Regions from separate parts of the Rahnella sp. JUb53 genome, predicted to be linked through region 2. Evidence: predicted binding sites of a transcription regulator. Region 2 holds the regulator's gene; each other region holds the start of a gene.

Evidence for each region. The regulator LexA, encoded in region 2, represses DNA repair genes until DNA is damaged. The targets are predictions, from matches to a motif close to TNCTGTATGTACATACAGNA.
Region 1: the regulator LexA is predicted to act here: its motif matches at 3,238-3,257, upstream of sulA (SOS-induced cell division inhibitor SulA).
Region 3: the regulator LexA is predicted to act here: its motif matches at 1,952-1,971, upstream of EC840_RS05000 (YebG family protein).
Region 4: the regulator LexA is predicted to act here: its motif matches at 2,625-2,644, upstream of rmuC (DNA recombination protein RmuC).

What each region holds. Positions count from the first base shown of each region.
Region 1 is NZ_SLYT01000004.1:68,736-76,908, reverse strand. It holds gene EC840_RS10920 (Lon protease family protein) at 1-448, opposite strand, end outside; gene matP (macrodomain Ter protein MatP) at 659-1,117, shown strand; gene ompA (porin OmpA) at 1,280-2,353, opposite strand; gene sulA (SOS-induced cell division inhibitor SulA) at 2,711-3,217, opposite strand; gene EC840_RS10900 (TfoX/Sxy family DNA transformation protein) at 3,434-4,063, shown strand; gene yccS (YccS family putative transporter) at 4,091-6,235, opposite strand; gene EC840_RS10890 (YccF domain-containing protein) at 6,273-6,734, opposite strand; gene helD (DNA helicase IV) at 6,929-8,173, shown strand, end outside.
Region 2 is NZ_SLYT01000007.1:23,906-32,078, forward strand. It holds gene pgi (glucose-6-phosphate isomerase) at 1-39, shown strand, start outside; gene psiE (phosphate-starvation-inducible protein PsiE) at 291-698, shown strand; gene ubiC (chorismate lyase) at 788-1,327, shown strand; gene ubiA (4-hydroxybenzoate octaprenyltransferase) at 1,369-2,235, shown strand; gene plsB (glycerol-3-phosphate 1-O-acyltransferase PlsB) at 2,335-4,818, opposite strand; gene EC840_RS16635 (diacylglycerol kinase) at 4,949-5,317, shown strand; gene lexA (transcriptional repressor LexA) at 5,437-6,045, shown strand; gene dinF (MATE family efflux transporter DinF) at 6,344-7,708, shown strand; gene EC840_RS16650 (CsbD family protein) at 7,900-8,109, shown strand.
Region 3 is NZ_SLYT01000002.1:98,686-106,858, reverse strand. It holds gene EC840_RS05015 (aminopeptidase P family protein) at 1-41, opposite strand, end outside; gene EC840_RS05010 (GFA family protein) at 70-492, opposite strand; gene phoC (acid phosphatase PhoC) at 746-1,483, shown strand; gene EC840_RS05000 (YebG family protein) at 1,558-1,938, opposite strand; gene EC840_RS04995 (GNAT family N-acetyltransferase) at 2,098-2,559, shown strand; gene EC840_RS04990 (LysR family transcriptional regulator) at 2,587-3,453, opposite strand; gene EC840_RS04985 (nitrilase family protein) at 3,559-4,548, shown strand; gene EC840_RS04980 (hypothetical protein) at 4,715-5,167, shown strand; gene EC840_RS25665 (hypothetical protein) at 5,176-5,310, opposite strand; gene EC840_RS04975 (hypothetical protein) at 5,420-5,710, opposite strand; gene EC840_RS04970 (hypothetical protein) at 5,707-5,889, opposite strand; gene EC840_RS04965 (hypothetical protein) at 6,089-6,385, opposite strand; gene EC840_RS04960 (hypothetical protein) at 6,507-6,782, opposite strand; gene EC840_RS04955 (alpha,alpha-trehalase) at 6,965-8,173, opposite strand, start outside.
Region 4 is NZ_SLYT01000013.1:13,609-21,781, reverse strand. It holds gene katE (catalase HPII) at 1-819, shown strand, start outside; gene udp (uridine phosphorylase) at 1,043-1,804, shown strand; gene EC840_RS22425 (DedA family protein) at 2,004-2,531, shown strand; gene rmuC (DNA recombination protein RmuC) at 2,687-4,222, shown strand; gene ubiE (bifunctional demethylmenaquinone methyltransferase/2-methoxy-6-polyprenyl-1,4-benzoquinol methylase UbiE) at 4,371-5,126, shown strand; gene EC840_RS22410 (SCP2 domain-containing protein) at 5,140-5,748, shown strand; gene ubiB (ubiquinone biosynthesis regulatory protein kinase UbiB) at 5,745-7,376, shown strand; gene tatA (Sec-independent protein translocase subunit TatA) at 7,449-7,715, shown strand; gene tatB (Sec-independent protein translocase protein TatB) at 7,719-8,173, shown strand, end outside.

The DNA of each region.
Region 1 (8,173 bases), on a different contig from region 2:
CGCCATTGACCTGATGAACCAGACCCGGTTCGAGTTGAATCTGATCCTTAAACAGGCGAACACAGCCAAACAATTGTTCCGGCTCAATCCATTCGCGGTACTGGCAGGTAAAGCTTGCAGCAAAGGTATCTTCTGAAGATTTAGCCGCCAGCAGCGTCACCTTATTACCGTCAATATGATAGCGGTTGCCAATAACTTCAGTTTGTTCCGGCAGCAGGCTGCTGACTACATCAGCGATGCGTGACAGGTACTCGCGATTTTCCTGCGCTTTGAGCGTCATAAAACGCGCACGCGAACGGGGATGACAAAACAGCGTTAAACCATTTTCCAGCCGGGGCTGTGTGCCTGCGAAATCGACAGGGGCTAACTGGGAAGCCGTTGCAAAAATTGCCTCGTAAGGCGCGGTATCGGGCAGTAAAAGCTGCCAGTCAAGTCGGTTATTGGTCAATGTGTTAGCTGTTTTCTATAAAAAGGGAAAGAGCGATTATACAAGAATAAATCCGGCTGCATACAATGAGAGTCGCAGCACAAATGCTCTTAGCGCACATTGCTGAACGGGTGCTTAAAAAACAGGCAAAATAAGCGGGTTTATTTGGGGTGAAAATTGAATTAAAGCTGTTATGCTTAGTAAAGTTACGTGGTCACCGAAGAGTTCACGATGAAATATCAGCAACTGGAAAATCTCGAAAGCGGTTGGAAATGGAAGTATCTGGTGAAAAAACACCGGGAAGGTGAGCGGATTACTCGTCATTTGGAAAACAGCGCTGCTGAAGAATCCGTGAATCAACTTCTCAGGCTGGAAAACGAGCCTGTTAAGGTGACGGATTGGATCGTTAATAATATGAATCCGTCGCTGGAAAATCGGCTAAAACAAACCATCCGTGCCCGCCGTAAGCGTCATTTTAATGCTGAACATCAGCATACGCGTAAGAAGTCCATTGACCTGGAATTTCTTGTCTGGCAGCGACTGGCTGGACTGGCGCAAAGGCGCGGAGCAACATTGTCTGATACGATCATTCAGTTGCTTGAAGATGCGGAACGTAAAGAGAAGTACGCAAATCAGATGTCTTCACTTAAAGAAGATCTGGAACAAATCCTCGGTAAAAAAGAGAGCTGAGTCTCTCTTCTTCCCTCCCCGAATTCTTCACAGACTTTCTCATCAGAAGGCATTTCACTGACTTTTCATGAGAAGAAACATTTCACTTCACTGACTGAAGACATAAAAAAACCCCGCCGAGGCGGGGTTTTTGATATCTGTAGCAAAAGCTAAAGAGTGTTATTAAGCCTGTGGCTGAGTAACAGTATCTTTGTAGCCTTTAACTTCGATTTCTACACGACGGTCTGGTGCCAGACAGTCGATCAGAGCAGCACGGCCTTTAACGGAGTCACAGGTAGAACCGGTAACTGGGTTAGATTTACCCTGGCCTTGTGCAGAGATCTTGTTAGCAGGGATACCTTTAGATACCAGGTAATCTACTACGCTCTGAGCACGTTGCTCAGACAGTTTCTGGTTGTATTGTTCTGAACCGATACGGTCGGTGTAACCCAGAACGATAACAGAACCGTCTTTAGGATCGATTGAGCTCAACTGGCTGTACAGCTGATCCAGAGCCTGTTGGCCTTCTGGTTTCAGAGTTGCTTTGTTGAAGTTGAAGAGAACGTCAGATTTCAGAGTGAATTTCTTAGTCTCAACAACTGGAGCTGGTGCTGGTGCTGGAGCAACAACTGGAGCAGCTTCTTCTTGACCGAAACGGTAAGAAACACCTACAGACAGCATTGCGTTATCAGGACGTGCGCCAACAGTAGCAGCGTCACCGATGTTGTTAACCCACTGGTAATCCAGACGGGTAGCCCAGTTTTTGGTCACAGCGTATTCAAGACCAACGGCTGCCAGTGGAGAAACACCGGTGTCGTGATCGCTTACGCGGCCAGCTGCGCCATTGTCGAAGTTACCTTTAGCGTCTGCACGCCAAACCATACCACCCAGACGGGTATAGATGTCCAGGTCGTCAGCCAGTGGGTAGCTCAGTTTAGCAGCCAGCTGTACGCCTTGTGCTTTGAACGCGCCATTGTTTTCGCTGCCTTTGTAAGGCATACGGCCAAGCCAGTCATATCCCATTTCAAAGCCCAGGTATTGGTTCGCTTGGTAACCCAAGAACGCACCTGCACCCAGTTGGCTCTCGTGGGTAGGGCCGTTGCCGATACCGTTGTAAGCATTTGCGAAACCAGTGTCATGGTATTGGGACCAGCCCAATTTACCACCGGTATACCAGGTGTTATCTTTAGGGGCGGCTTGCGCTACGGTAGCGAAACCTGCCAGTGCCACTGCTAATGCGATAGCTGTCTTTTTCATTTTGCGCCTCGTTATCATCCAAATAGGCAATTGAGCTTTAAGCTTTTTAAGCCCTTGGTTAAAATCCTTACGCCAAGATTATTGCTTCATTTCAGAACTTGCCACTTTACGTTGGCATTATTGAGCAACCTTGGCGTTGTAAAGTCTACAACGTGGCGCGAAACTTACAAGCTTGATGTGTTAACACCGTGGAAAAAAAGGGAAAAACGTACACATTTCTTAACGGCTTTGACCAATTACTGACAATTTTCGAAGACAATCTACATTCAGGAAGCCCGTTTTTACTGGGTTCCGGAGCTTTCGCAGCACAAATCACTAAGTTCCCCATTATTTTCGTAGGAACATTCCTATTTTGAACTAATGGTATACAGAAGAGTGAATTTTTACTGTTGAGTGATGTCCACTAGCTGAATTCTGATCATTTGTTGGCTTCATGATGAAGCCGTAAGCTCCCCCCTGACGGGCAGCAATTTGTAATCTTTCCCTCTCTGCATCATTCAAATCTGGCAACCATCCAAGCACGACACTGTAGTTACCCGTTTGCAATGCTTTTTCCATCGCATCGACAGTAGACATCGCAGTGATCTGATTCACCTGAACCATTTTATCCACCGGTAGCCCGGACTCTGATAACCAATGACGGCTCAATTTTTGTTGTGGTGTCAGCCACAACAACCAGCGTGATTGCATACCGAGATGTTGCAGCAGAGGCAGCAGTAACTGGGCAAAAGCAGGTTGGCTCGCACTATAGACGAACTCAGTGATCAGACCATTATTCAAGGATGCAGACGTATTTACCTGTGCACGGGAAACGGGCAAAGCAAGCTGACTAAAATGATGATTTGTATGGTGTTGAGTTCGCATAGAGATGTACCCCAGTGAGTTACTGTATGGATGTACAGTACTCTGGCGATGGGCAAAGATCAACCCAATTTTTCCAAGACATCTCGCAAATTTTGAAGGCAACACACTGCAACTGCATTTTATGTTTGTTGCCACTCACGACATTGCGTATTTTGCATTTAGCGGTTCTGGTAATTCAAATTGGAAGTCAGGAATGAATGTGAAAAGGATAACGCAATGATAAATAAATCAAAAAAAAGAGTACTTGAATGTCTGGAACTGTTTGCCCCACTGGGCAATATACGCTCGCGAACGCAGTTTGGCGGATTCAGTTTATCGGCCGATCGAGCCATGTTTGGTCTGGTGTCTGACGGAGAATTATTCCTGAGGGCGAATGATGATACAGAAGGTCACTTTTGCCGGAAAAAAATGGAACGTCTGATCTACCGCAAGCGCGGGATGGATGTGCATTTACGCTATTTCAAAGTCAGTCATGAGCAATGGAGTGATCCCCATATTTTGCTGAGACTGGCGAGAGTTTCTATCAAAGGGATGCGTCGTGAAATTGAAGCAAAGAAAAACAGTGAAGCATCACGTTTGAAAGACTTACCCAATCTCTCGCTGGCTCTTGAGCGGATGCTGTGGCAAGTCGGTATCGAAAATTCGGGGGACCTTCGGATGCAAGGTGCGTGCGGGGCATACCTGAAATTGTGTGCAATAAAAAAAAAGAATTTGGGCATTAATTTGCTGATGGCACTGGAAGGCGCAATTTTGGGGTTTCATGAAGCAGCCTTGCCAACGGCGTCCAGAGAGTTTTTAACTCACTGGTTCAACCATCAGCAAGAAAAGTATCCGATGACGCACTAACCCGCAGCACATGACGGCTGCGGGTCGTCAGACCGGGTTATGAGCAGGCAGGATTTTACTGTTAAGACTGGTGAGTTCAGGTAAATGAGCCACCAGTAATCCAATTTGTTGCAATACAAGCTGTTCTTTACTGTCCGAATCCGTGGTTCTCATCTGAATGCGGGCACTGAGATTTTCAAGAGCCTGCTGAATACGCCCGGATTCAGCAGGCAGATGGTGCAGAGCCCCGTCCACGCAGCACACTGCATCATCCAGCAAGCTCAGGGTTTCAGCATCTTCAAGCTTTTCACGATGTGCGCCGAGCGCAGAAATATAGCTCAGCATCGTATGGTTGAGGCACAGCAAGCGGAATGCGGCATCCACGGTCGTTGTGTCGTTATTCTTCTCCGAACTCATATTCGAAACAACTGACGCCAGTTCCGCATCACAGTTATGCGCATCACGGCGTGCCAGACGATAATCGAGACTGTTGTCTTTTCCCTGATGGTATTGCACCAAAATTGCGTCAAGGTAGCGGCAGTTGGCATCGAAAGTTTTGCTGACAACGCGGTCGATTTGCCTGAATTTCCAGTCCGGCCAGATAAATGTCACTGCCGCCCAGGCAATACCACACCCAATCAGCGTATCGATGACGCGGGGTATGGCGATTTCAAAACCCTCTCCCAGCAAGTTGAAACACAACAACACCAGCAGGGTAATAAACATCGTTGCCTGCGCATATTGCACAGTGCGAAAGGCGAAGAATAATAAACCGCTGATAACGATCAGGATCATTTGTCCGTCAATCGAAGGCACGAAGTACAGTATCGGAATACCCAGCGCGATACCGGCAAGAGTGCCGATAATCCTTAACGCCAGCCTGCGGCGTGTGGCGCTGTAGTTCGGTTGACAGACAAACAAACTGGTGAGCAATATCCAGTAGCCATGATGTAAACCACTGACCTGAAGAAACACGTAACCGACAAACAGAACGACTGACATACGCACCGCATGGCGGAATAATACTGACTGCGGCGTGAAGTGCCGCGATATACGCAGCCAGATATCATCAACTCCCGTCAGGCGATCTTCGGCAAACGTGTTTTTCCCGGTTTCATTATTCTCAGGCAGTGACTGTTCGGATTCAATATTGGCCAGTTGTGCATCAATGGCGTGCAGATTGCGTAAAAGATGGCGCAACGCCTGCAACATTTCACGATGCTCGCCCTGAGATTCCAGACGTTTCAATGCTTCTTCCAGCCGCGCAAACGCCCGCTCAAATTGGCTGTTATGCTGATATTTCTGACGATATAAAATGCATTGTGACAGCTGCAAACAGGCCCGGGCTTGCATACTCATCAGCCGCTGGAAACGGAACAGAATGTCACTGTGATGGAATTGTTCACTCAGCTTTAGATACTTCACATGTGATGAACTGGCGCGTTCGTGAATATCCTGCACCACGAAATAATAATGCAGAGTTCTGCGTGTCCCTTTCTGCCCACGGTCACCCTTCAGACGGGTTTGCAGCGTATTTTTAGTCTGATTAAGCGTGGAAACCAGCTGTCCGTTAGCCATCGCCAGCTCAACCAGTTGCTGATTATTATCTTCCTGATCAGGGTCGAACAAGGTCGCTTTGGCTTCCAGATATGCCGCGAGTTCAGTGAAGCAGCGTGAAATCTGATCCTGCAATGGCCGGATGGGAAAGATAATATGCCCCGCCAGCGTCAGCAGGTTATACCAGATGGCACCGGCCAGCAGGAGCAGTGGTTGCTGATACCAGATGTGATACATGCTCGTACCAAGCATGGTATAGATGGCGATCAGCAGCGCGCCGAAAGCAATGGTGGCATAACGCTGGCCGAGTGCGCCAAGCAGAATAAACCCGCAGGTGGAAAGCATCAGTCCCGGCGCAAATAGCCAGGGATAGGGGAAAAGTAATTCGATCGACGCTGAAGCGATAAAAAAGCATACCAGCGTAATCAGTAAATTGCGCAGCCTGCCGGCAAGACGATCGTCAAGATCAGCCAGCGCGGCGGCGACGACACCGAGCGTCAGGGGAATGGTCAGCGTAATCTCACCCAGCCACCATGGAACGGCGGCTGCGCCTGCCAGAGCAATGAAAATCCTGATGTGATAAAGAACATTGCTGTTATAGGCGTAACGCCTTAAGCCCGGTGCAATCGAAAGCACTAAAAAACCCCACCTTAAAAATCAAAAATGATGAAAATCAGCGAATGCGTCCATCTTTCATCAGACGGCTGGCATTCGCTTCACGAACTTGTCTGGCGAGCTCGACGGAAACCACCCGGCGTCCGACCGGCCACAGTGCGATAACGGCGATTTTAAAATTCGCGATGCCCACCGGAATGCCGATAATACTGATACATTGAGCGATACCCGCCATGATGTGGGACAAGCATAACCACCAGCCGAAGAAAATAAACCAGAATATATTCAACAGAGTACCACCGCCGGACATCAGCGCATTGCGTTTTTCAGGATACAATTCATCAACATGTACGGCTTCGTTGCCAAATGGCATCAAAGACAGACGGGTGATCTCCCAGCAAGAGCGGGTGAGGGGCAGGGTAAAGATCAGTACGATGCTCACCAGCGTGGCAAATAGCCAGGCGAGAGTGGTAAAGAAACCACCTAAAACAAAGTTGAGAATATTGAGAACTGTGCGCATGTCTGCTCTTCCCGAAGATATGAAAAGTTAAAGGAATTCATGTTTCCCAAAAGGAAACATACCTCTTATTCTACCCTGTTTTGGAACGTGGATCGCCTGCGCTTATCAAAGGTAAACTCTTAAATACACTTGCATGTAAAATTATAAACATTACCTTTCCGTCAGGAATTTTAGAGAAAATACGGTGTGATGATATGGAATTGAAATCGACCTCATTCGGGAAACATCTGGCGCAGCATCCGTACAACCGGGTGCGTCTGCTTAATGCGGGCGTTGAAGTCAGTGGCGATAAACATCACTACCTGATCCCTTTTAATCAGCTTATACAGATCCGCTGTAAGCGCGGCATTGTCTGGGGTGAGCTGGAATTTGAATTGCCGGAACAGAAAGTCGTCCGTCTTCATGGTACCGAATGGCAGGAAACTCAGCGGTTTTATCAGTACCTCCTTAATATCTGGCAGACCTGGAGTCAGGAAATGAGCGGGGTTAGCGCGGGGGTATTGCACGGACAAATCGAAAAAATCACGCAGATTGAGCAGCAGGATAAATGGTTCAAACGAGCTGATTTAGCCGATGTACAAAAAGATATTCAGGAAGCCTTTTCTGCGGTTCCGGTGCCCGTCGAACGCCTTAATGATTTTGACAATTGCCGTGATGATTACCAGACCTGCCTGCGCTGGCTGGAGCAAGGTAAGCGCAGCGTCACGCAACGTAATCTCGCCTGGACCGATCGGGTCATTGCGGATAATCGCGATTTTTTCGATACCGTTGAGGTTTCGCCGCTTAACGAAAGTCAGTGTCGCGCCGTGGTCAATGGTGAGGACTCCGTTCTGGTGCTGGCCGGTGCCGGTAGCGGTAAAACATCCGTGCTGGTGGCGCGTGCTGGCTGGTTGTTGCGTCGTCAGGAAGCAATTCCTGAGCAAATACTTCTGCTGGCTTTCGGGCGTCAGGCTGCGGATGAAATGAATACACGTATTAAAGAACGGCTGCACACTGACGGGATTAAAGCCAAAACCTTCCATGCGCTGGCGTTACAAATTATTCAGGAAGGGAGCAAAAAAGCGCCGAAGATAAGCAAACTCGAAACGGATGCTAAAGCGCGTCGCTCGCTGCTGATCAAAACCTGGCAGCAACAGTGTGCGGAGAAAAAAGTCCAGGCCAGCGGCTGGCGGCAGTGGATGACCGATGAGCTGGAATGGACGGTTCCTGACGGCGATTACTGGAAAAATAAATCGCTGGCAGAACGTCTCGGTAGCCGCCTCGAACGCTGGCTCAGCCTGATGCGGATGCACGGCGGCAGTCAGGCAGAAATGATTGAAAGTGCGCCGGAAGAAGTCAGAGACCTGTTCACGAAACGCATTCGCCTGATGGCGCCGCTGATGAAAGTCTGGAAAACCGCGCTCAAAGATGAGGGCGCGGTAGATTTCTCTGGGCTCATC
Region 2 (8,173 bases):
ACTAACGGTTTGATTAACCGCTTTAAAAACTGGCGCTAATCCCTCGTCATCCTTCGCGCTGACCCGGCGTTGGCTGCTTTCACGAATCTCGGTCACATACTTGCGTATGCTCCCGGGAGTTCACTCAGTTGCCGCCTGGATGCAGCACGAATGATTTAGAGGGACGGGCCAAAATATTTCTAAATAAAAGGGTTAGCCTTCACCGGCTGACCCTTTTTTAATGCTCGTTTTCTGGTGCGGACTCTGTGGTATTCTGCGGGTATTCATAACAAAAGTGGGATGTAGATCACATGGCAGGATCAAAACGCGCAATGATGATATCCGTCATTATGCAGCGAATCTTGAACGTTTTCTTATTGGGACTGGCCGCGATCCTGATGATTTTTATCGGGCGCGAAACATATCATCTGGCGATGGTGTTGTTCGTGAATAACGACCAGTCTTCGTCGTATTTACTGATAGAGGGGATTGTCATTTACTTCCTCTATTTCGAGTTTATTGCACTGATTATCAAATACTTTTCCTCGGGCTATCACTTCCCGTTGCGCTATTTTATTTACATCGGTATCACCGCGATTATCCGTCTGATTATCGTCGACCATAAAAGTCCTTATGACACGCTGGTTTACGCCTGTGCGATCCTCGTGCTGGTCGTGACGCTGTTCCTGGCTAACGGCGAACGTTTGCGCCGCGAATAAAACAGGCCATTACTGACCCGCATTCATGCGCTAGAATGCGGGGCAGATAATTCATTGGAGGTATGAATACCTTCATTACGGAGCCGTTGATGTCTGATTCCCATTCCCCCGAACAATCCCCGATCCACTGGTTTGACGATCCCTCGCAGGTGCCTGCAGATGTCGCCGACTGGCTGATGGAAATGGGATCCATGACCCGCCGGTTTGAAAAGCAGGGTGTTACCGTCACCGTGAAGCCGCAAAACGAATGTTTTGTCAGCCGCGAGGAACTGGGTGAAAGCGAAGCACAGCAGTTGCCGGAAAGTGCCCGTTACTGGATCCGCGAAATTGTGCTGTTTGGCGATGCCGAACCCTGGCTGTTGGGCCGCACGGTCATTCCTGAAGAAACGCTGACCGGGCCAGACCTGGCGCTGGTCGATTTAGGTACGGTGCCGCTCGGACGCTATCTGTTTAGCGGCAACAACCTGACCCGTGATTACATTCATTTAGGGCAATTGCAGAGTGAACAGGGTGATTTATGGGCGCGTCGTTCCCGCCTGCGGCTTTCAGACAAACCGCTGCTGCTGACGGAAATTTTCCTGCCGGACTCGCCGGTGCATCGCCCCGAGGGTAAAGTGAGCAAGGCATGAGCCAGACTAATCAACAAGGAGAACAGAGAGTGTCAGGAAGTATGACTCAGGGCACATGGCGTGATTACTGCCGCCTGATGCGTATTGATAAACCTATCGGCTCGCTGTTGCTGCTGTGGCCAACATTATGGGCATTGTGGGTGGCCGGTGGCGGAATGCCATCTGCTAAGATTTTGCTGGTGTTCGTGCTGGGCGTTTTCTTTATGCGTGCAGCCGGTTGCGTGGTGAACGACTACGCAGACCGTAAATTTGACGGTCATGTAAAACGGACCGCGAACCGTCCGCTGCCAAGCGGTTCGATCACCGGTAAGCAGGCGAAAATGCTTTTTGTCGGGCTGGTGCTGGTGTCCTTTCTGCTGGTTCTCCTGCTCAACCGCATGACCATTTTGCTGTCTCTGGCCGGGCTGGCGCTGGCATGGATTTATCCGTTTATGAAGCGGATCAGCCATCTGCCGCAGGTCGTTTTGGGCGCGGCGTTTGGCTGGGCAATTCCGATGGCGTACGCGGCGGTAAGCGAAAGCGTACCGCTCAGCTGCTGGCTGATGTTTGCCGCCAATATCTGCTGGACGGTGGCTTACGATACGCAATATGCCATGGTGGATCGCGATGATGATTTGAAAATCGGCGTGAAGTCGACAGCGATTTTGTTTGGTCGTTTTGACACGCTGATTATCGGCCTGCTGCAACTTGCCACACTGGTTCTGATGGGATTTGTGGGACATCTTTCACAACTTGGCGCGCCGTTCTACTGGTCGCTGCTGCTGGCCGCTGCGCTGTTTATGCATCAGCAAAAGCTGATCGCTAAACGAGAACGCGATGCCTGTTTCCTGGCTTTCCGTCAGAACAACTATGTCGGACTGGTGCTGTTCCTCGGCATTCTGATGAGCTTATCAGCGTTCAGTTTCTAAGATTTCCAGACCTTAGACGGCATCCATAAAAAACGCCCGGACTCTGTAAAAAGTCCGGGCGTTTTGTTTTACCAGCCAGCAGGCGTGCGCTAATACCGGTTAATGATCGGTATCGCGCACATCCATTTTCGGCTCAGCCGGTGGCTCTGTCGGTTGCGGCAGCTCAGATGGCATTCCCGCACTCTCGATCGTCAGCTTGATATCCGGCGTCATCAGATCACTGAGCATGATGTAAATCTCACGCGTTTGTTCCTGAATCGCATCACCGGTGTCACTGATATAACCCTCAGCGCGCAGTGTGCCGACCAGCGTTGAGAACACCGCTTTGTCGAAGAATTCAGGTGCATTGATACCGTGTAATACGGACAAACGCTGCGCCATAATCCGGCTCTCTTTCTCCAGCGCACCGCGGTTGATGCTCGGATTATTGGTGAGCAGCGAGAAAGTAATGGCATAGCGTTGCAGCGTTTCACGCACACCTGCGGCCAGCAGTTGCAGGGTACGGATACGTGCCGGGTTCAGCGTCAGTTCATCGTCTTCCAGATGAATGATTTGCTGACGTGCCAGTTCCAGCGTCAGAACATCCAGCACCTGCGGCAGCTCTGACTTATCGAAATGCATAAACAGTTCTGCTTTGAGCATCGGGTAAATCAGTTCCACCTGACGCAGTAATTCTGCGCGGGTGACCTGACGGTGATGCATCACGATGCTTGAAATCAGCGACGGCAACACCAGCATATGGTGGATATTGTTGCGGTAATACGTCATCAGAACAGCCTGCTCGCGCGGCAGAACGATGATGTCACCGATGTTGTCTTTCTCGACCTGGAACTTGTTCATGTTCAGCGCGTGATCGAGCAGCTGATCGGCGGTCAGATCAGGCACCGTCGAATCCGCGTTATACGGCACGTTACGAAGCAATTGCAAATAGCAGTCGATTTGTTCGGTCAGCTGTTCACGGGTCAGCGAGCGCTGACGGGATGCCAGCAGCGCGGTACAACACAGGTTCATGGCGTTAGCCGCGGCTGAGTTGTTAATACGCACCATAATCTGCTCTGCCAGATCCTGCACCGTTGGCGTCAGCCAGCTCGGACGCTGCGCTTCGATTGGGTCGATCGCTTCACGCCAGGTAGGTACGTTCTGGTTCAGGTAAGTAGTCAGATGCAGTGGCTCGCCGAAATTCACATAACCCTGACCGAGGTTGCGCAGCTTGCGCAGCCCGTTCAGCATCTGCGTCAGGCTTTCTTTCTCTTTGGTCGCACCGCGTAATTCTTTGGCGTACGTGCCCACTTCCATCACGTGCTCATAACCGATGTAAATCGGCACTAACGTAATCGGACGTGAACCGCCGCGCAGCATGGCCTGAATGGTCATCGCCAGCGTACCGGTTTTCGGTTCCAGCAGACGTCCGGTTCGTGAACGGCCACCTTCCACAAAGTATTCGACCGAATAACCGCGGCTGAACAACTCGCCCAGATATTCGCGGAAAACAGTGGAATAAAGCTTGTTGCCCTTAAAGGTACGACGGATGAAGAACGCACCCAGACGACGGAAAATCGGGCCAGCCGGCCAGAAATTCAGGTTGATACCGGCAGCGATATGCGGCGGCACCAGCCCCTGGTGATAGAGCACGTAAGACAGCAGCAGGTAATCCATATGGCTGCGGTGGCAGGGCACATACACAATTTCCTGACCATCAAGCGCCAGCTGACGGACACGTTCAGCATTGTTGACGTTGATGCCTTTATACAAGCGGTTCCACGTCCAGCTCAGCACGCGGTCTGACAGACGCACGGCCTCATAAGAGAAGTTCGCCGCGATTTCTTCCATCAGCGCGATAGCATTCTGCTGGGCTTTTTCGTGGGAAATTTTCTTGCTGCGGGCTTCGTCTTCGATCGCTTTTTCGATGGCTTTGGAAGCCAGCAATTTATTGAATAAATCCTGACGAGCCGGAAGACGCGGGCCGACCGCTGCCAGACGCTGGCGGGAGAAATGCATACGCGCCACGCGTGCCAGTTTCTGAGCGATGGTTTTGTCGGTGCCGTGCTCTGTCGCCATATAGCGCAGGGAAACGGTATTGGAGAAACGGACAAAACTGTCACGTCCGAGCCACAGCACGGCAAAGAATTTCTGGATGCCATTCAGTACGCGCAGATGCGGCGTATCATCCTGACCTTCACGGCCCGGCGCACGGCCAAACATCACGGAAACCGGCAGCATTTGAATGTCTAAATCCGGATTGTTGCGGTGCAAATCCAGATAGTCGTGGAACAGCTTTACGGATTCCTGCTTCGGCGTGTAATACGAGAACACGCGCGGGCCTTCAGCAATGAAAACATGGCTTGGCAGCAGCGTTCCGTCGATTTCCAGCGGAATAAGGGGATCGGGCAGATTCTCTGCCAGACATTGCGCACGCAACGTCAGCAAGTCTGCTTTGGAGTTGTAAGGCAATACGTACAAAATCGGGCGCGTCGGGTCCAAATGCAACTCGGTAACCGGATCTGAAGGTATGACCTTGCTCTTTACCAGCAATGAGAGTGGTAAATTCAATAATGTGTAATAAAGTCTACGCCAACCTGACATAAAAACGTGAAGCCTCTTGTTAGCCATTTCGCCGCAAGGATACCAGAAAGATCCGTGGAGATCTGTGGTCATATAAAAGCTAAAATACGGCACACTTTTAAGGACAACCCTTCAAGGATCAGTACCCGAAATGGCGAACCAAGTCACTGGATTTACCCGAATTTATAAAGCGGCCGGATATTCCTGGAAAGGATTGAAAGCCGCATGGCAGAACGAAGCGGCTTTTCGCCAGGAAGCCAGCGTGGCTATCCCGTTAATTTTGTTATCTTTCTGGCTCGATGTCAGCACGGTTGAACGCATTTTGCTTGTAAGCTCCGTGATGCTGGTCTGCGTCACCGAGTTGCTCAACAGTGCGGTGGAATGCGCGATTGACCGTATCGGCCCTGAGTTTCACGTGCTCTCAGGGCGGGCAAAAGATATCGGTTCTGCTGCCGTACTTCTGACCATCATATTGGCGATTTTTGTCTGGGTCAGTATCTTTTGGCCGCGATGGTTCTGATCTGGAATCTGTATTCCAGGAATCACCGTTATGCCCTGTTTTTATTCAATCTTAGGTTTTCATTGACCGTTTAGCTGTATATACTCACAGCAAGACTGTATAAACAACCAGGGGGCGGAATGAAAGCTTTAACGACCAGACAACAAGAGGTCTACGACCTTATTCGCGATCATATCTCCACCACCGGTATGCCACCGACTCGCGCAGAGATTGCATCGCGTCTGGGTTTCCGTTCTCCCAATGCGGCGGAAGAACACCTGAAAGCGCTGGCACGTAAAGGCGTTATCGAGATTGTCTCCGGTGCATCTCGTGGTATCCGTCTGCTGATGGAAGAAGAAGAAGGTTTACCGCTGATCGGCCGCGTTGCCGCCGGTGAGCCGCTGCTGGCACAGCAACATATCGAAGGGCATTATCAGGTTGATCCGGCGATGTTCAAGCCGAGCGCCGATTTCCTGCTGCGCGTCAGCGGGATGTCGATGCGTGACATTGGTATCCTCGACGGCGATTTGCTGGCCGTGCATAAAACGCAGGACGTGCGTAACGGCCAGGTTGTCGTGGCGCGTATCGATGATGAAGTCACCGTGAAACGCCTGAAAAAGCAGGGCAGCGTGGTGCAGTTATTGCCTGAGAACAGCGAATTCCAGCCGATCGTGGTGGATTTACGCGAACAGAATTTCAGCATTGAAGGGCTAGCCGTAGGCGTCATCCGTAACGGCAACTGGATCTGACCTTCGTACTTCGAGCTGCAGACGCGTTGGCTGCGTGCGTTTACCCGAATCACTGACTCATGTCAGCTCATCGGGATTCTCTTACTTGCCGCCTTCCTGCAACTCGAATTACTCGGTCAGAAATTGCTGAGTCAGAAATTGCTGTGTCAGATAGAGAAGACTAAAACTAATTGAATATGGATGGCGGCCGCCTCTGGCATCCATGTGAATTCAAAGAGAAATGCGTTTCTCTCATCATCGCCCCTTTCGGGGCGATGTCATTTTAGGCATAACCTGAACCTCCGGCATGAGATTCTCTATGCAACATCATTCCCTGCGACAATCATTCAAAAATACCTTTCTAAGCCCCGCGGATAAAGCACTCTGGACCCTGGCGTTACCGATGATTTTTTCCAATATCACGGTGCCTCTTCTTGGTCTGGTCGATACCGCAGTGATCGGTCATCTCGACAGTGCCGATTATCTCGGTGGTGTGGCGGTTGGTTCGATGGTCACGACTTTCCTCTTCATGATGCTGCTGTTTCTGCGCATGAGCACCACCGGCATGACCGCACAGGCGCTGGGCGCAAAAGACAATCAGTTGCTGGCACGTGCTTTTGTGCAGCCCTTTTTGCTGGCGGTGCTGGCCGGTGTCGTCATTCTGTTATTTCGCCATCCGCTGATGGAGCTGGCGTTTCATGTCGTGGGTGGCAGTCAGTCGGTGCTGGAACAGGCGAGGCTGTTTATCGAAATCCGCTGGTACAGTGCGCCTGCTTCTCTGGCGAATCTGGTGATCCTCGGCTGGTTGCTGGGGATCCAGTATATTCGCGGGCCGGTGATTTTGCTGATCGCGGGAAATCTGCTGAATATTATCCTGGATATCTGGCTGGTAATGGGGCTGGGGCTGAACGTACGTGGTGCGGCGATGGCAACTGCCAGTGCAGAGTATTTCACGTTGTTCATCGGGCTGTATTTTGTCTGGCGTGTCATGAAACGACGCGGTATCACCGGTTCAGAAATCACCAGTGCGTGGCGCGGTAATTTGCGCCGTCTTCTCGGACTTAACCGCGACATCATGCTGCGCTCATTGCTGTTGCAGCTATGCTTTGCCTCACTGACCATCCTGGGTGCGCGGCTGGGCAGCCACATTGTGGCGGTCAACGCTGTTCTGATGAACCTGCTGACCTTTACCGCATTTGCACTCGACGGCTTTGCGTATGCCATTGAAGCCCATTCCGGTGAGGCATTCGGTGCGCGCAATCGCGAAAAACTGCTCAACGTGTGGCATGCCGCGTGCCGTCAGGCCGGACTGGTGGCGCTGGCTTTTGCGCTAATTTATGCCGTAGCCGGCGGGGCGATTATAAATGCGCTCACCTCACTCCCCGAATTGCGTGAACTGGCGGATCATTACCTCGGCTGGCAAATTGTATTGCCGCTGGTGGCGGTCTGGTGTTATCTGCTCGATGGGATGTTTATCGGTGCCACACGCGGGCGGGATATGCGTAACAGCATGGTGGTTGCAGCGCTCGGATACGGGCTGACGCTTCTGACCTTACCAGTGCTGGGAAACCATGCGTTATGGCTGGCGCTGACCGTCTTCCTCGGCTTGCGCGGGATTGCACTGGGCTGGATATGGCGTCGTTACTGGCAGCGCGATACCTGGTTTTCTTCTCCCGGACACTGAATTGGCAGTGTTTTATCAAAGAGATAAATGTTCTTTTGCCGTTATTTCCTGCTTTGGAATAATCCTAATAATGGTTTTTATCCCTGTTCGGGGAGGATTAATCCAGATTCTCTACTAACCTTAGAAGTGTTAAGGACGAGCTGCAGGAACAAAACGCAGCTCCATAAACCCAAGGTAACAGGAGATATTTTATGAATAAGGACCAAGCCGACGGTAACTGGAAACAGTTCAAAGGGAAAGTGAAAGAAAAATGGGGCAAACTGACCGATGACGACCTGACAGTGGTTGAAGGTAAACGTGATCAGTTGGTTGGTAAGATTCAGGAGCGTTACGGCTATCAGAAAGATCAGGCCGAGAAAGAGCTCAAGGAATGGGAAACCAGCAACAAATATCACTGGTAATACGCGACTCCCCCTCGCGTGTCAGTGACGTATCCTGAGATTTAGCTGCTCCTACCCGGAACGC
Region 3 (8,173 bases), on a different contig from region 2:
GCCGGGACAGTGGCCAGTGTGTAGGCAGTATCAGAATTCATTGCGTTTCCTTATGCGTAGAAATCATTATCAGGAGTCAGATTCAGAAATGTTGGGTTCATAAATAACGTAGCCCGCCACGCCGCCCTTCCCGCCGTCTTTCGGATGGTTGATGCCATCGCTGACCGGGATAGGTGAGAAATCGAAGGGCGACACGCCTTCGATGCAGGCGACATTGACGCCATAAAATTCGGGATTGGAGCGACGCTGATGGAAGGTATAAATACCGCAAACCGAACAGAAGAAATGCGCGGCCTCACCGCTGTTAAAGCGATATTCCGTCAGCTTATCCGTGCCTTGCGTGATTTCAACTTCACCGGCAGTGGCGACGACCGCGCCACGCATACGGCAAAATGAACAGTTACAGCGCAGCACGCCGTTAAAACCGTCGGTCAGTGCGACCTTGAACGTGACGGCACCACAATGGCATTGAGCGGACAATTTATCTGGCATAGCAATCTCCCTCTTTGGAATGAGCGGTCGGGTTGGCCGAGAAAATGTTGTACCAAATTTCGCCGCTGATTACAGCTTTCCCTTAAAAAGCCCATTTTTTAGCCGTAAAACATTCACGCCCGCTATCAATTTCTCGTTTTGAGATCTCATACCAACTTTCTGTCACCTATTTTGTTTTACTACCCGATGTTAGGAAATGTTACGGAAATGATTCCGTAATGAAAATAAAATAGCTGCACGTAAGGAAGCTAACATGAAAAGACTGACCACTTTTTGCCTCGCGGGACTTGTATCATTTAATGCGTTTGCCCTGACCGGCAACGATGCCACCACCAAACCGGATCTCTACTATTTAAAGAATGACCAGGCCATCAACAGCCTGACTTTGCTGCCACCGCCACCGGCTGTGGGCAGCATTGCGTTCCTCAATGACCAGGCGATGTATGAGCAAGGCCGTCTGCTGCGTTCAACCGAGCGCGGCAAGCAGGCTGCTGAAGATGCGAACCTGAGCGGAGGCGGTGTGGCGAATGCCTTCTCTGGTGCGTTTGGATCACCAATCACCGCCAAAGACACGCCGGAACTGCACAAGCTGCTGACCAATATGATTGAAGATGCCGGAGATCTGGCGACGCGTGGCGCGAAAGAGAAGTACATGCGTATCCGCCCGTTTGCCTTCTACGGCGTCCCGACCTGTAACACCACCGAGCAGGATAAGCTTTCGAAGAACGGCTCTTATCCTTCAGGTCATACGTCTATTGGCTGGGCAACGGCGTTAGTGCTGACTGAAATCAACCCGCAACGTCAGGATCAGATCCTGCAGCGTGGTTATGATTTAGGCCAGAGCCGTGTGATTTGCGGATACCACTGGCAGAGTGATGTGGATGCAGCGCGTATCGTCGGCTCTGCGGTTGTAGCAACGCTGCACACCAACGACGCTTTCCAGCAACAACTGAAGAAAGCTAAAGAAGAGTTCGCGAAACAGCATAAATAAGCGTTTTTGCTTCTTGCAGGACAAAAAAAAACCGGCCTGATAAGCCGGTTTTTTTACGGAGAGCAGAAAGCGATTCAGGCCGCTTTAACCGCACGCGTCTTTTTAGGAGCTGGCGCTGCTACGGTTTCTTCGGTGTTTTCTTCCGCGGTCTCTTCAGTTTCAGCTTCAGTCACTGCCAGTTCTTCCGTCTGCGCGACAGGGGCTTTCACGGTTTCTTCTTCCGGCAGCTTGCTGGTACGCAGGATGTGCTGGACGGTATCTTTTTGCTCAGCCAGGCGAAGGGCAATGTTTTCTGCCAGCGATTCATCGATCTCCAGTTCGCTCTGCAACAACCAGTCAGTAAAAGCATCTGCCATATCGAGCATTTTGTCGTAAGCGTCCGCTTCTTTCTTATTGGCAAATGTCATTTTTTCTTCACCTTTTCTGACGACAACAAACTTTGTTTCAACAGCCATGATTCGCTCCTTATACTGTAATTATATACAGCATACCAATAATCAATGCAGGATACATCATCCAGCCTGTTTTTTATAGTGCGGCGCAGGCGTGAATTTCTTCCAGATAACCGCTAAGGTAGAAAATAACCCGTTTTATAACGTACTTGTGAGGATTCTGTGACAAATGTGAAAGAAGTCTGCAACTGGAGCAAAGACGCTTACCGGATAACCACCGACATTAGCCAGCTGGATATTCCAGCCGTCCACGCCTATCTGACCCGCTCCAGCTGGGCGCCGGGAATTGACGAGCAAACGGTGCGCGATGGCGCGGAAAACAGCCTCAATTTCAGCTTGTTCGACGGTGAAAAACAGATCGGTTACGCACGTTTCATTACTGATTACGCCACCTTTGCCTATCTGTGCGATGTGTATGTGTTAGAGGAATATCAGGGGAAAAATCTGGGAGCATGGCTGATTGAATGTGTTCAGTCGCATCCGGTCACCGCCCGGCTGCGCAGGATGGCATTGTTTACCTCAACGGCACCCTGGCTGTATGAGAAGTTTGGCTATACGCCGGTGAACGAGCCCAATTACACCTGGGTGATCACTCGTCCGGGGCTTTATCTGAAGAAAGACTGATCAAGGCTAGTGAAGGATTCGAGGGTTTTAGCCAGCATCCGTCATTTCAGTCACCATCCGCACAAAATTATCGCGGATTAAATCCTCTCTGCGCGGATCCCATGCGATCCCGACCTGCCAGCGGGTGGCTTTGCCACTCAGCGGCAGCGTCTTCAGTCCTGGCGGCGCAATATGCATGACACTATTGGGCAGCAGCGCGACACCAACACCGGCGACAACCAGCGCGACAATCGTCTGGATATCTTCGGACTGCTGTACGAAAGGCGTGTGCAACTGGTTTTCATCCAGAAAGCGGTCCGTTTGTGCGTTCAGCCCCCGCCCGCGATCGGGGTATAAACGCAGCAGCGGTTTCTGTTTCAGCCAGCCTGCGACCGTCGTTCCGTCGTCAGCAGGCACCACACACACCAGTTCATCTTCAAACAAGGCGTGATAACTCAGCGGTGCAGCCGGTGGCACACGCACAAAACCAATCTGCAATTTCCCGCTTTGCAGCATGTCGTATTGCACGGCAGAAGGCAGATCTTCCAGCGTGATATCCACACCGGGATACGCTGCCCTGAACCTGGCGATGCATTGCGGCGCAAAGGTAAACGCCGACAGGCCGAATCCCGCCGCCAGCAACCCTTCACCGCCCTTTTCCACCTGACCGACGTGCTGCATAAAGGCCGTCATCTGACGCAGCACCTTCTCCGCTTCGGGCAAAAGTCGTCGCCCTCCCGGCGTAAGCGTGGTGCCATGGCGTCCGCGATCAAACAGCATCACGTTAAGGCGGGATTCCAGCAAACTGATCTGCTTGGTCAGCGCCGGCTGCGAGATAGAAAGCGTGTTAGCCGCCGCTGCATAATTCCCTGCCTGCGCCAGCGTGACGAAAGCTTTGAGCAAACGCGTATTCATTTTGCATTCCGTTTAGTTATCAGAACCAGAAAATACTTCATTATAAAGTTATCAGCCGCATTGCTTTAATACCAGCGTGAACCCTAAACCTTAACGTTACGGAGAATGACAATGTCGGCATCGATTAAAACGGCGGTAGTTCAGTTTCAGCATCAGGCCGGAAACAAAAAATATAATCTGATGATGATGGAGGGTTTTATCCAGCAGGCGGCGATTAACGGCGTACAAATTCTGGCGTTCCCGGAAATGTGTATCACCGGCTACTGGCATGTGCCGAAACTGGATAACGACGGTGTGGCGGCGCTGGCCGAATCCGTCGAAACTGGTTCGTCTGTGCGCCTTATCCGCAAACTGGCCGTGAAACATCAGATGCTGATTGGTGCCGGTTTTATTGAACGCGGAGATGACGGTCGTCTTTATAACGCCTATGCCGCCTGTATGCCGGACGGTTCAGTGCATACGCACCGCAAAATGCACGCCTTTGAACATCCTTCCATCAGTTGCGGCGATACCTATACCGTGTTTGATACGCCCTGGGGCGTGAAGGTCGGTATCCTTATCTGCTGGGATAACAATCTGGTGGAAAACGCCCGTGCAACAGCACTGCTGGGGGCAGATATTTTACTGGCACCGCATCAGACCGGTGGCACAAATTCCCGCAGCCCGCACGGCATGAAGCCCGTTGCGCTGGAATTATGGGAGCAGCGCGCCACACGACCGGAGGAAATCACCGAAGCCTTTAAAGGTGCCAGTGGCCGTGAGTGGCTGATGCGCTGGCTGCCGTCGCGGGCGCACGATAACGGCATGTTTATTTTGTTCAGCAATGGTGTGGGTGCAGACGATGATGAAGTCCGCACAGGAAACGCGATGATTATCGACCCGTACGGCCGCATCGTCGAAGAAACCTGGGCGGCGGCAGACGCGATGGTGAGTGCAGAACTGGATCTTTCGCTTATTCCGATGAGTACCGGCAGGCGCTGGATGGCAGGACGTCGTCCGGATCTTTACCGCATTCTGACGGAGCGTCAGGGCTATGAACGTGATGCGATTACGGCGCGTTTTTCCGAGGAGTTACCCGGAATGAAAACACGCTAAAATCGGTGTTCGTTTTACAGGGAAACCGGATCATAACATTGCCTGCCCGATTGCACCCTTCTGTGTTTCCCGCAGCAAGGCTTTGCTCTATCATGATGCTTTCATTGATCCTTTTGCTCAGCGAGACTTTATTTTGCGCATCCTTCCTTTCGGTTCCCGTATTTTCATGACTTTACTGACTGGCCTGCTTTTGTGCTGGCCGAGTTTGAAAGTTGGTGCCGCGCAGGCGGCTGAGATGGCGTCTCCGGCAGATATAGTGGTTGCTTTCCAGACAGATTATCTGCGCTGGAATAACCAGACCGTGGCGGCGAAAGCGGATCATACGCCCGCTGACAACATAGCGATGGCAGAGAAAACCTACCGCGAGATTCTGAAGAAATACACCCTGCCCGATTTTGTCGGCGAACCTGTCGCTTACAGCTCCGAACCGTTGCACGATCCGGCTAAAGAGAAAATCGTGTCGGTGAAAACCCAAGGTGGCGCGGCGGTAGTGACGACGAAGTTCCCGCAGCAATATTACACGCCGACGTATGAGTACCGTCTGGTGTATCAGCAGCACCGCTGGTATCTGACCGCCGTGGATCTGGTGGACGATGACGGCAAATACCCCAGCCTTTAACGGATATTTCAGGCCAGCGCTGAGCCCACCAGATAAAATATCACCATGCCGGTGACCAGCGTTCCGCCAACCATTAAACCGCTGATGTACAGAAAACCCTGCTCCACCAGGCCTTTGAAGACTGGCTGGTGAAGCAGGATCACAGTGGTTATGTGGTGCGGAACAGTCGTAGTTTTCGCCGTACAAAGGGGCTTATATCTTTTGAGCGGGAGATTAGATGCTATAAAAGGTCTTAAGAAAATCCTGTCTTCGTCACTGAATTTTAATTTTTAATATTTCTTCTTTTAAAACGTCATAGAGCTTATCTTGCAACATATTCAGTTCGTTATTTTCACTCTTTAGCATTTCACCTTTTTTATGTAACACCAAATCATTAAACGATCCTGCCCCTGCGAATATTCCTTTTATCTCCAGGAGTGTTTTTTTGTAGTCAACATCTAACTGCTTGCTAAACAATTCAAATCTTTTCGCCCACTCTTGTTGTTCATTTTCTAAAAGCAATAACTGAATACTGAACAGCAGTTTTTGTATCTTTGTTTTCATTTTAACTCCCCAAAATTTAATGTTTTTATACCCGGAATATCCCAGGGTGCAGGGATAACAACCTGTTCAGTACCTCCTGAGTAAAGATTTGTTTGATATCCGACCTGTCCCACACAGACTTTGGCATCATCAACGTAGTGAGCGTAACGACGCTCATCTTGTGCTGAAAAAAGGTTCACGCTTCTCTCTTTTCTCCATGGGACGCCATGAGCATTAAACCTGTGTGAGCGGCAAAGAGTTCTATGTAAGAATATACAATTGTGTTCGGGGGAACCGCTCCACCATGAATTTTAATTAAACACTGTTGTGTGGTACGAAGGTAGCTTTCTCCAGAAAGAAAGGGTCGTGAGATCCTTTTGATTTTCATGGCATACATCATCATTTTTTATGACTATTTATCTTTGCTAACTCAACTTTTAAAAGGTTGTAGAGTTTATTTTTTAAGGCGTATAGCTCATTATTTTCTTGGGTGAGTGGCACTTTATTTTTATGAAGTACAAGGTCAGTAAAAGATCCCGCCCCTCCAAATAAGCTCCTTAATGAAGACAATGCCGCTTCATAATCATTTTCGAGCTCAACGTTCAGTTCTTCAAATATTTTTGCCCAAGCGGTAGCATCATTATGCGAGAGGATATAAATAATACTGACTACGGTAGTCTTAATTTCATTTTTCATTTCAAATGCCCTTTATTTAATACTCTAATCCCTGATATTTCCCAGGGTGTAAGAACAACGACTTGCTCTGTACCACCTGAAGGTAGTAATCCCACTGTTCAGAAGTGTCTATTCCGATGATTCAGCCGGAATCGATGTTACTTTTAGTAAAGTCATAAGCATCATCAACGTAGTGAGCGTAACGACGCTCATCTTGTGCTGAAAAAAGGTTCACGCTTCTTTCTTTTCTCCATGGGACGTCATGAGCATTTAACCGGTGTGAATGGGGGTAATTATCGCTGCTGAGTTCGTAGTAAATCCGCGCTTGCCTGAAAGCCTCATGCGGCGTCAGGATGTACTGAAAGTCTTCTGGTGAAAGTTCCCTCTCTGCATCCCATGCTCTGATTAATCTAAACATTGCTCAAGCCACTCCTTGCCTGTTGCTATTCCTGTCAATAGGTTACCGATTAAACGGTGACGAAAGTGTGAGCGGCAAAGAGTTCTATGTATGAATGTACAATTGTGTTCGGGGGAACTGCTCCACCAGGCCTTCGGAAACTGGCTGGTGGAGCAGGGGCAGAGTGGTGATGTGGTTGCGGATCAGTCGTAGTTTTCGCCGTACAAACCAATCAGGCGGCGGACGACGCCGTTGGTCCAGCCGAAGCCGTCCTGAAGCGGATATTCCCCGCCGCCACCTTCGCGCGACGCATTGCCGGAAATGTGATATTTCTCGATAAGTTTATGATGCTGCTGGTAAAACTGATTTACGGTTTTCAGCCAGCTGCGGGCAATCTGGTCGCCGAGTACGTCGTTGCCATACAGCTTGAAGCCCTGAATTGCCATCCATTGCAGCGGCGCCCAGCCGTTAGGTTTATCCCACTGTTCGCCGGTTTCGTATTCCGTGGTCATCAGTCCGCCGGAGGTCAGCAGGCGCGTCTGCACGGCGTCAGCAATACGAACGGCCTGATGATGCGTGGCCAGACCGACGTACAAAGGCACCACGCTGGCGGCTGAGAACAGTGCCAGCTGCTGACGGTGCCAGTCGTAATCGCGGAAGCACCCTTCTGTCTCATCCCACAAATAGCGGTTGATGGCTTCACGGCGGGTTTCAGCTTTCTGGCGGAACTCCGCTTCGGTCGCCCGGTCACTGTTGAGGCCGGAAATATTGGCGATGGCGCTTTCCAGTTTGAATAAAAACGCGTTCAGGTCGATCGGAATAAACTGCGTGGTGCGGATACTGGCCAGCCGGTGACCATCACGCAGCCAGCGCGAGGAATAATCCCAGCCTGATTCCGCACCGGCACGCAGATCGCGGTAAACTTCGTTAGCGGGACGACTGGAGAGTTTCGCGGTTTCCACATCTTCGCGCCAGGATTCATCACGCGGCGTGTCCCTGTCATCCCAGTAACGGTTGAGCAAGGTGCCATCCGGCAGACAAACCACGTGGCGATAAGCCTGATTGGGTGCCAGTGAATCCGCGCCATCCATCCAGAATTCATATTCCATTTTGAGATGATCAAGATAACGACGCGCACCGCGCACACCATCTTCTTCAAACAGTTCGACCATCAGCGCAAAGACCGGCGGCTGCGAACGGCTGAGATAATAGGTGCGGTTACCGTTAGGGATATGCCCGTAAATCTCGATCAACCACGCAAAGTTATCGGCCATGGTGCGCAGCAAATCGTTGCGCCCGCTTTCCGCCAGTCCCAGCATGGTGAAATACGAATCCCAGTAGTAGGTTTCGCCAAAACGCCCGCCTGGCACCACGTAAGCCTGCGGTAGCGGCAGCAGTGACGACCAGGAAAC
Region 4 (8,173 bases), on a different contig from region 2:
GAAAGCTATCCGGAGCGGATAGATGCGGAAAAAATCCGTCAGCGCAGTCCGTCATTTGCTGAGTATTATTCCCACCCGCGTTTGTTCTGGCTGAGCCAGACAACAGCGGAGCAGGATCATATTGTCGGGGCCTTCTCGTTTGAATTGTCGAAGGTGGCGCGGCCGTATATCCGCGAGCGTGTGGTGGATTTACTGGCGCATGTTGACCAGACGCTGGCGCAGAAAGTGGCTAAAAATCTGGGTATTACGCTTTCCGCTGACACCCTGAAGATAAAAGCGCCGAAGCCGGTGAATGGCCTGAAAAGTGATCCGACCCTGAGTTTGTATGCCAGCGGCAAAGGCACGATTAAAGGGCGTCAGGTGGCAATTCTGCTCGGTGAAGGCGTGAATGCGGCCGATGTACTGGAAACCTTGCAGGCGCTTCAGGCTGCGGGTGTGCATCCTAAATTACTGGCGAGTCATTTAGGGACTGTCACCGCCGATGATGGTTCGACATTACCGGTGGATGCCACATTTGCCGGGTCGCCTTCCATTACCGTCGATGCAGTGATTGTTCCGCACGGGCATATCGATGCACTGCTGATGAACGGCGATTCCCGTCATTACCTGCTCGAAGCTTATAAGCATCTGAAAGTCATCGGTTTAAGTGGTGATGCGCGTCGCTTTAAATCGCTGCTGGGGCTGAAGGATGATGTGCCGGAAGAGGGCGTTGTCGAAGGTGAAAAAGCCGAAGGCGCATTGCTGAAAACGTTCCTGAAAGAAATGCTGAAACACCGTATCTGGTCGCGTAGTGCAGCGGCAGATGCGGTTCCTGCCTGATTTGTCATAACTGAAAATAGCCTGTCTCCGGTAGCGGAGGCAGGCTGTTTAAAATCGCGTCAATCGCCCATTAATTTGTGACCATCATCACAAATTAAATGTATGCGTAATTCCTGTTGTTACATCATAGTGACGACCGTCACGAAATAACGTCACAATGTTCAGTACAGTTGCCGGGTGTTCCTCCTGCCAATTTATGACCTTACACACAGAGGAGTTTGTTATGTCTCAGCCTGAAGTTTTCCATCTTGGCCTGGCCAAAAAAGATTTAAACGGCGCGACGCTGGCGATTGTTCCCGGCGACCCTGAGCGCGTGGAAAAAATTGCCAAACTGATGGAGAACCCGGTTCGTCTGGCTTCCCACCGCGAATTTACCTCATGGCGCGCTGAGCTCGATGGCAAATCTGTGATTGTTTGTTCAACCGGTATTGGTGGTCCTTCGACTTCCATCGCGGTTGAAGAACTGGCGCAACTGGGGATCCGTACCTTCCTGCGTGTCGGCACCACTGGTGCTATCCAGCCACACATCAATGTGGGTGACGTTCTGGTGACTACCGCCGCCGTTCGCCTTGATGGCGCAAGCCTGCATTTCGCCCCAATGGAATTCCCTGCGGTCGCCGATTTTGCCTGTACCACCGCGCTGGTTGCTGCGGCAGAATCCGCAGGCGCTGCCACGCACATTGGCGTGACCGCGTCTTCTGACACCTTCTATCCGGGTCAGGAACGTTATGATACCTTCTCCGGCCGCGTTGTCCGTCGCTTCAAAGAATCGATGAAAGAGTGGCAGGAAATGGGCGTCATGAACTATGAAATGGAGTCCGCCACCTTGCTGACCATGTGCGCCAGCCAGGGCCTGCGCGCCGGTATGGTTGCCGGTGTGATCGTGAACCGTACGCAGCAGGAAATCCCTGATGCGGAAACCATGAAGAAGACCGAAAGCCATGCGGTGAAGATTGTTGTAGAAGCGGCTCGCCGACTAATCTGATTTCCCGTCATCCTTCCTGCAACTCGAATGATTTAGGGAAAGGATCGGATTATAAAGACACTACATCATAGTGATGGGCTGCCTCTGGCGGCCCATTTTTTTGCCCTGTTAAGCAGATCTGTTAAGGTCATGTTAGTAATGCGTCTGGAATAATTGATCAATTCCCGCTCCGTATCTCTGATAAAAAGGAACTGCATTTTTGACTGTTCATGACCTTCTCGATTACACCACCACCTTTATCCGCGCACATCAGGTGTGGGCTGCGCCCATCGTCTTCTTTCTGGCTTTTGGTGAGTCTCTGGCCTTTTTGTCACTGCTCCTTCCTGCAACCTTTATCCTGCTGGGATTGGGCGCGCTGATTGGTGAAACCGGTATTCCTTTCTGGCCCATCTGGGCCGCCGCCGCTGCGGGTGCTTTCTTTGGCGACTGGCTTTCCTATTGGGTCGGCAACCATTTTCAGGACAGAGTGGGCAACTTCTGGCCTTTCTCCCGTCATCCGCAAATGCTGGTGCGCGGTCATGCTTTCTTTGACAAGTGGGGCATGCCGGGCGCGTTTATCGGCCGCTTCTTTGGCCCGCTGCGTGCTGTTGTGCCGCTGGTCGCGGGGATTTGCGGTATGCCGCAAAAATATTTCCAGATTGCCAATGTGACGTCGGCGCTTATCTGGGCTTTCGGTATTCTGGCGCCTGGAGCTTTCGGCATTCAGTGGCTGAGCCGCTGGTTTTGAATCCTGCTCCTTGCGGCTGACCGCCGCAAGGAGCAGGGCTGAGAAATTCCCTTTTGGAAGACGTCTCGCAAAGGCTCAATGCAACAGAAAATAGACTGGACATCCATACAGCCTGACATTACCTTGGCCGCAAGAGACTTCAAGAGGGAAATCGTGTGGATATCAGCATTCTGACTGCCCTGGCGGCGGCGTTAATTGGCTTACTGGTGGGGTGGCTCGTCGCCAGTTTGCGGCAACAGCAACAGCAAACGGAGTACGAAACGCAGCGCCGTTTGCTGGAACAATCGCTGGAGCAGGTCAAAGCGGAAAATGATACGCACAAAAGCGAGCGGCTATCGGGACAGCAGCAACTGCGTGAAGCCGAGCTGGAACTGCGAAAATTGCACAGCCTGCAGGCCGCCAGTCAGGAAAAACTGCAACTGCTGGCGCACTGGCAAAACGAGTGTGAACAGCTGAATCAGGAACTGCGCGCACAGCGGGAAATTAACAGTGCGCAGGAGGCAGAATTGCGTGAGGTTTCCACCCGTCTGGATGAAACCCGCATGGCGGCTGAGGAGAAGCAGCGTCTGCTGATCAACAGCGAACAGCGTCTCAGCAGTCAGTTTGAGAATCTGGCGAACCGGATTTTCGAACAAAATGGCCGTCGCGCCGACGAACAGAATAAGCAAAGCCTCGACAAATTACTGCTGCCGTTGCGCGAGCAACTCGACGGTTTCCGCCGTCAGGTGCAGGACAGCTTCGGGCAGGAAGCCCGTGAACGGCATACGCTGGCCCACGAAATCCGCAATCTGCAACAGCTGAATGTCGAGATGGCACGTGAAGCCGTCAACCTGACCAAAGCACTGAAAGGTGACAACAAAACGCAGGGCAACTGGGGCGAAGTGGTGCTCAGCCGCGTGCTTGAGGCTTCCGGATTACGTGAAGGCTATGAATATCAGACGCAGGTCAGCGTGCAGGTCGACAGCAACAGTCGCATGCAGCCTGACGTGGTGGTGCGGTTACCGCAAAACAAAGACGTAGTGATTGACGCCAAAATGACGCTGGTCGCTTACGAGCGTTATTTCAACAGTGAAGATGACGCTGAGCGCGAAATCGCGCTCAATGAACACATTGCCTCGGTACGCGGACACATCCGCCTGCTCGGACGCAAAGATTATCAGCAACTTCCTGGCCTGCGCAGCCTCGATTATGTGCTGATGTTTATCCCTGTTGAACCTGCTTTCCTGCTGGCTATCGACCGGGAGCCCGAATTGATCAGCGAAGCGCTCCGTCACAATATTATGCTTGTCAGCCCGACGACTCTGCTGGTGGCGTTACGCACGATCAGTAATCTGTGGCGCTATGAACACCAGAGCCAGAACGCCAAACGTATCGCCGATCGCGCTGCGCGTCTTTACGACAAACTGCGGCTGTTTGTAGATGACATGGAGTCGATGGGGCAGAGCCTCGACAAAGCGCAGGGAAGTTATCGCGCCGCGATGAATAAACTCACGCAAGGCCGTGGTAATCTTATCGGACAGGTTGAGAGTTTCCGCGCTCTGGGTGTTGAAGTTAAACGGCCAATCAGTCCTTCTCTGGCTGAGAGGGCTAAAGCGGAAAATGAACCTGAAGATACCGCATCTCTGCCAGATACCTCTGATGCGGAAGAAGAACAGACACTGAACCCGCGCGAGCTAAACCTGCATCAATAGGCCGCGCTTGCCGGAATGTCCAGTACGGCATTTCAGATTCAACGTGTGAATTATTGCAATATGTTGAATCACCATCGGTGATGGGGCTTTCCTATGGGTTCTGATACACTTCTCCCCAAGAGTTCGACTGAAAAAGCAGGCATATAAAATGGAAAAGCAGACGCAGGAAACCACTCATTTTGGTTTTCGTACAGTAGCCAAAGATGAAAAACAGGAAATGGTGGCAGAAGTCTTCCATTCCGTTGCGGCAAAATATGATTTGATGAATGACCTGATGTCTTTCGGTATTCATCGTATCTGGAAGCGCTTCACGATTGATTGCAGCGGTGTCCGTCAGGGACATCGTGTACTGGATCTGGCTGGTGGTACGGGTGACCTGACCGCTAAATTCTCCCGTCTGGTGGGTGAGAAAGGCGAAGTTGTGCTGGCCGATATCAACGACTCCATGCTGAAAATGGGCCGCGAAAAGCTGCGCAATCTCGGCATTGTCGGTAACGTCAGCTACGTACAGGCGAACGCCGAAGCCCTGCCTTTCCCTGATAATTATTTTGACTGCATCACGATTTCCTTCGGTCTGCGTAACGTAACCGAAAAAGAAAAAGCGCTGCGTTCAATGTTCCGCGTGCTTAAGCCGGGCGGCCGTTTACTGGTACTGGAATTCTCCAAACCTGTCCTCAAGCCTTTGAGCAAAGCCTACGATACCTATTCCTTCCACATTCTGCCGCGCATTGGCGAGCTGGTTGCGCAGGATGCTGAGAGCTACCGCTACCTGGCCGAATCTATCCGTATGCACCCTGATCAGGAAACCCTGAAGGGCATGATGGGCGATGCTGGTTTTGAAAATGTGACGTATCACAATCTGACGGGTGGCATTGTCGCACTGCATCGGGGTTTTAAATTCTGATATGAGTATGCCGATGTTGTTAACGCCGTTGCTGACTGCCGCTATCGAGACGCCGCTCAATTTTCTGCTTTTCAAAGATCGCAGCATGAAGGCGGCGCGCACGCGTCTGGCAGGTAAAGTTTTACGTGTTGAGTTGCAGGAACTGAGCTCACCGCTGACCTTTGTTTTCAGCGAGCAAAAAATCGATGTCCTCGGACAATGGGACGGTGCGGCCGATTGCACCGTCACTTCCCGGATTTCATCTCTGCGCAAATTACGGGATCGCCAGCAACTGTCACCGATGATGCGCAGTGGCGAACTGGTAGTCGACGGGGATATTTCCGTGGTTCAGCAGTTCTCTGCGTTGCTGGATATGGCGGAATTTGAGCCCGCAGAATTTCTGGCGCCCTATATCGGTGATATCGCCGCACAGGGGTTAAGTCAGGCGGTTCAGGGCGGCTTTAATTTTCTGCAAAAAGGCCTGAAACATCAGCAAAGTTATGTGGCGCAGACGCTGACCGAGGAGTGGAAAATGGCACCCGGCCCGCTGGAAGTCGTCTGGTTTAGCGATGAAGTCACTGCAACGAAGCGTGAACTTGATGCGCTGGATAAACGTATCGAAAAACTGGAGGGCAAACCGTGACGCCTAGGGAAATGCGACGTTTATACCTGATTATCCGCATGTTTCTTATCTACGGCCTTGACGAACTGATCCCTAAAATCCGCTTAACGCTGCCGCTGCGAATGGGCCGTTATCTTTTTTTCTGGTTACCTCATCGTCACAAAGATAAGCCGTTGGGCGAGCGCATGCGTCTGGCGCTGGAACAACTTGGGCCGGTATGGATCAAGTTTGGTCAGATGATGTCCACGCGCCGCGATCTTTTCCCTCCACATATTGCCGATCAACTCGCTCTGCTGCAGGACCATGTACCGCCGTTTGATGGCGCAAAAGCGCGTCAGCAAATCGATGCTGCACTTGGTGGTCCGCTGGAAACCTGGTTTGATGAGTTCGATCAGACTCCGCTGGCTTCTGCCTCGATTGCACAGGTTCATACGGCAATCCTCAAGGAAAACGGCAAGCCGGTCGTACTCAAGGTGATCCGCCCGGATATTTTGCCGACCATTGTGGCGGATATCCGTCTGATGTCTCGTCTTGCAAGCTGGCTGCCGATTCTGCTGCCTGATGGTCGCCGTTTGCGCCCGCGTGAAGTGGTGCGCGAGTATGAGAAAACCTTGCTCGATGAACTGAATCTGTTACGTGAAGCAGCAAATGCGATCCAGCTTCGTCGTAACTTTGAAGGTAGTCCGATGCTGTATGTGCCGGAAGTGTATCCGGACTACTGCAGCGAACGACTGATGGTGATGGAGCGCATTTACGGCATTCCGGTTTCTGATATTGAGGCACTGAAAAAACAGGGCACCAATATGAAATTGCTGGCAGAACGTGGTGTGCAGGTGTTCTTCACACAGGTTTTCCGCGACAGTTTCTTCCATGCCGATATGCATCCGGGCAATATTTTCGTCAGCTACGAAACGCCGGAAGACCCTTGCTACATAGGGATCGATTGCGGCATAGTGGGTTCGCTCAATAAGGAAGACAAGCGCTATCTGGCGGAGAACTTCATCGCGTTCTTTAACCGCGATTATCGCAAAGTGGCTGAGTTGCATGTCGATTCCGGCTGGGTTCCCCGCGATACCAACGTTGAAGAATTCGAATTTGCTATCCGTACGGTCTGCGAACCGATTTTTGAGAAACCACTGGCAGAGATTTCCTTTGGCAACGTATTGTTAAACCTGTTTAACACGGCGCGGCGCTTTAATATGGAAGTCCAGCCTCAGCTGGTGTTGCTGCAAAAAACACTGTTGTATGTCGAAGGCCTCGGGCGTCAGCTTTATCCTCAGCTGGATTTGTGGACCACGGCAAAGCCGTTCCTCGAAAGCTGGGTACGCGATCAGGTCGGTTTACCGGCGATGATCCGCGCACTGAAAGAGCGTGCGCCGTTCTGGCTCGAGAAAATGCCTGAGTTGCCGGATTTGGTGTATCAGAGTCTGCATCAGCACAAGCTGTTGCAATACAACATTGAGAAGCTTTCCTCGCAGATCCATAACCAGAGTTCCCGTCAGGGTCAGTCTCGTTATCTTCTGGGAATAGGTGCGACGCTGTTGTTAAGCGGAACCCTTTTGCTGTTGGGCGACGTGAAGATTTATCCAGCCTGCCTGATGGCTGCCGGTGCTGTTTCCTGGTTGATCGGATGGAAGCGCGCCAGCTAATCATATTGTTTTAAATTGAATGCCGTTTGCGAACGGCAATGAATGTCGTTCCTTCCTATTGAGGTGAAAAAAATGGGTGGTATTAGTATTACAAAAATCCTGATTCTCGTTGTTCTTGTGGTACTGCTGTTCGGTACGAAGAAACTGCGTGGTCTGGGTTCTGATCTGGGCGCGTCCATCAAAGGCTTCAAAAAGGCCATGAGCGATGACGACACTCAGCCAAAAACCAAAGACGCTGACATTTCTCCAACTGATGCTGATTTCACGGCAAAGTCTGTTGAGATCAAGCCGGAAGCGAAAGCAGAAGACACCAAGAGCCAAAACAAAGAGCAGGTATAAGCCGTGTTCGATATTGGATTTAGTGAACTGCTGCTGGTATTGGTGATTGGCCTGGTTGTTCTCGGGCCGGAGCGTTTACCTGTAGCAGTGAGAACAGTAGCAGGCTGGATCCGTACGCTTCGTGCAATGGCCGCTTCAGTTCAAAGCGAATTATCGCAGGAGCTGAAACTTCAGGAGCTGCAGGATAGCCTGAAGAAAGCGGAAGAGTCCGGTCTGAAGAATTTAACGCCTGAAATCAAAGCGTCTATGGACGAATTGAAAGAAGCGGCAGAATCCATGAAAAAGTCTATCAATTCAGGGCTTAACCCTGCGGAGAAGGCGGTGGAAGAAGCTAAAGCTGATGGCAATACCATTCATAATCCGGTTCTGGATGAAGCGGAAGCGCATCATGACGCGGGTGTTTCACCGGCAGCGGCAGACAAAGTGGTTTCTGCCCCGGCAGGTGCGCCGCAAAGCGC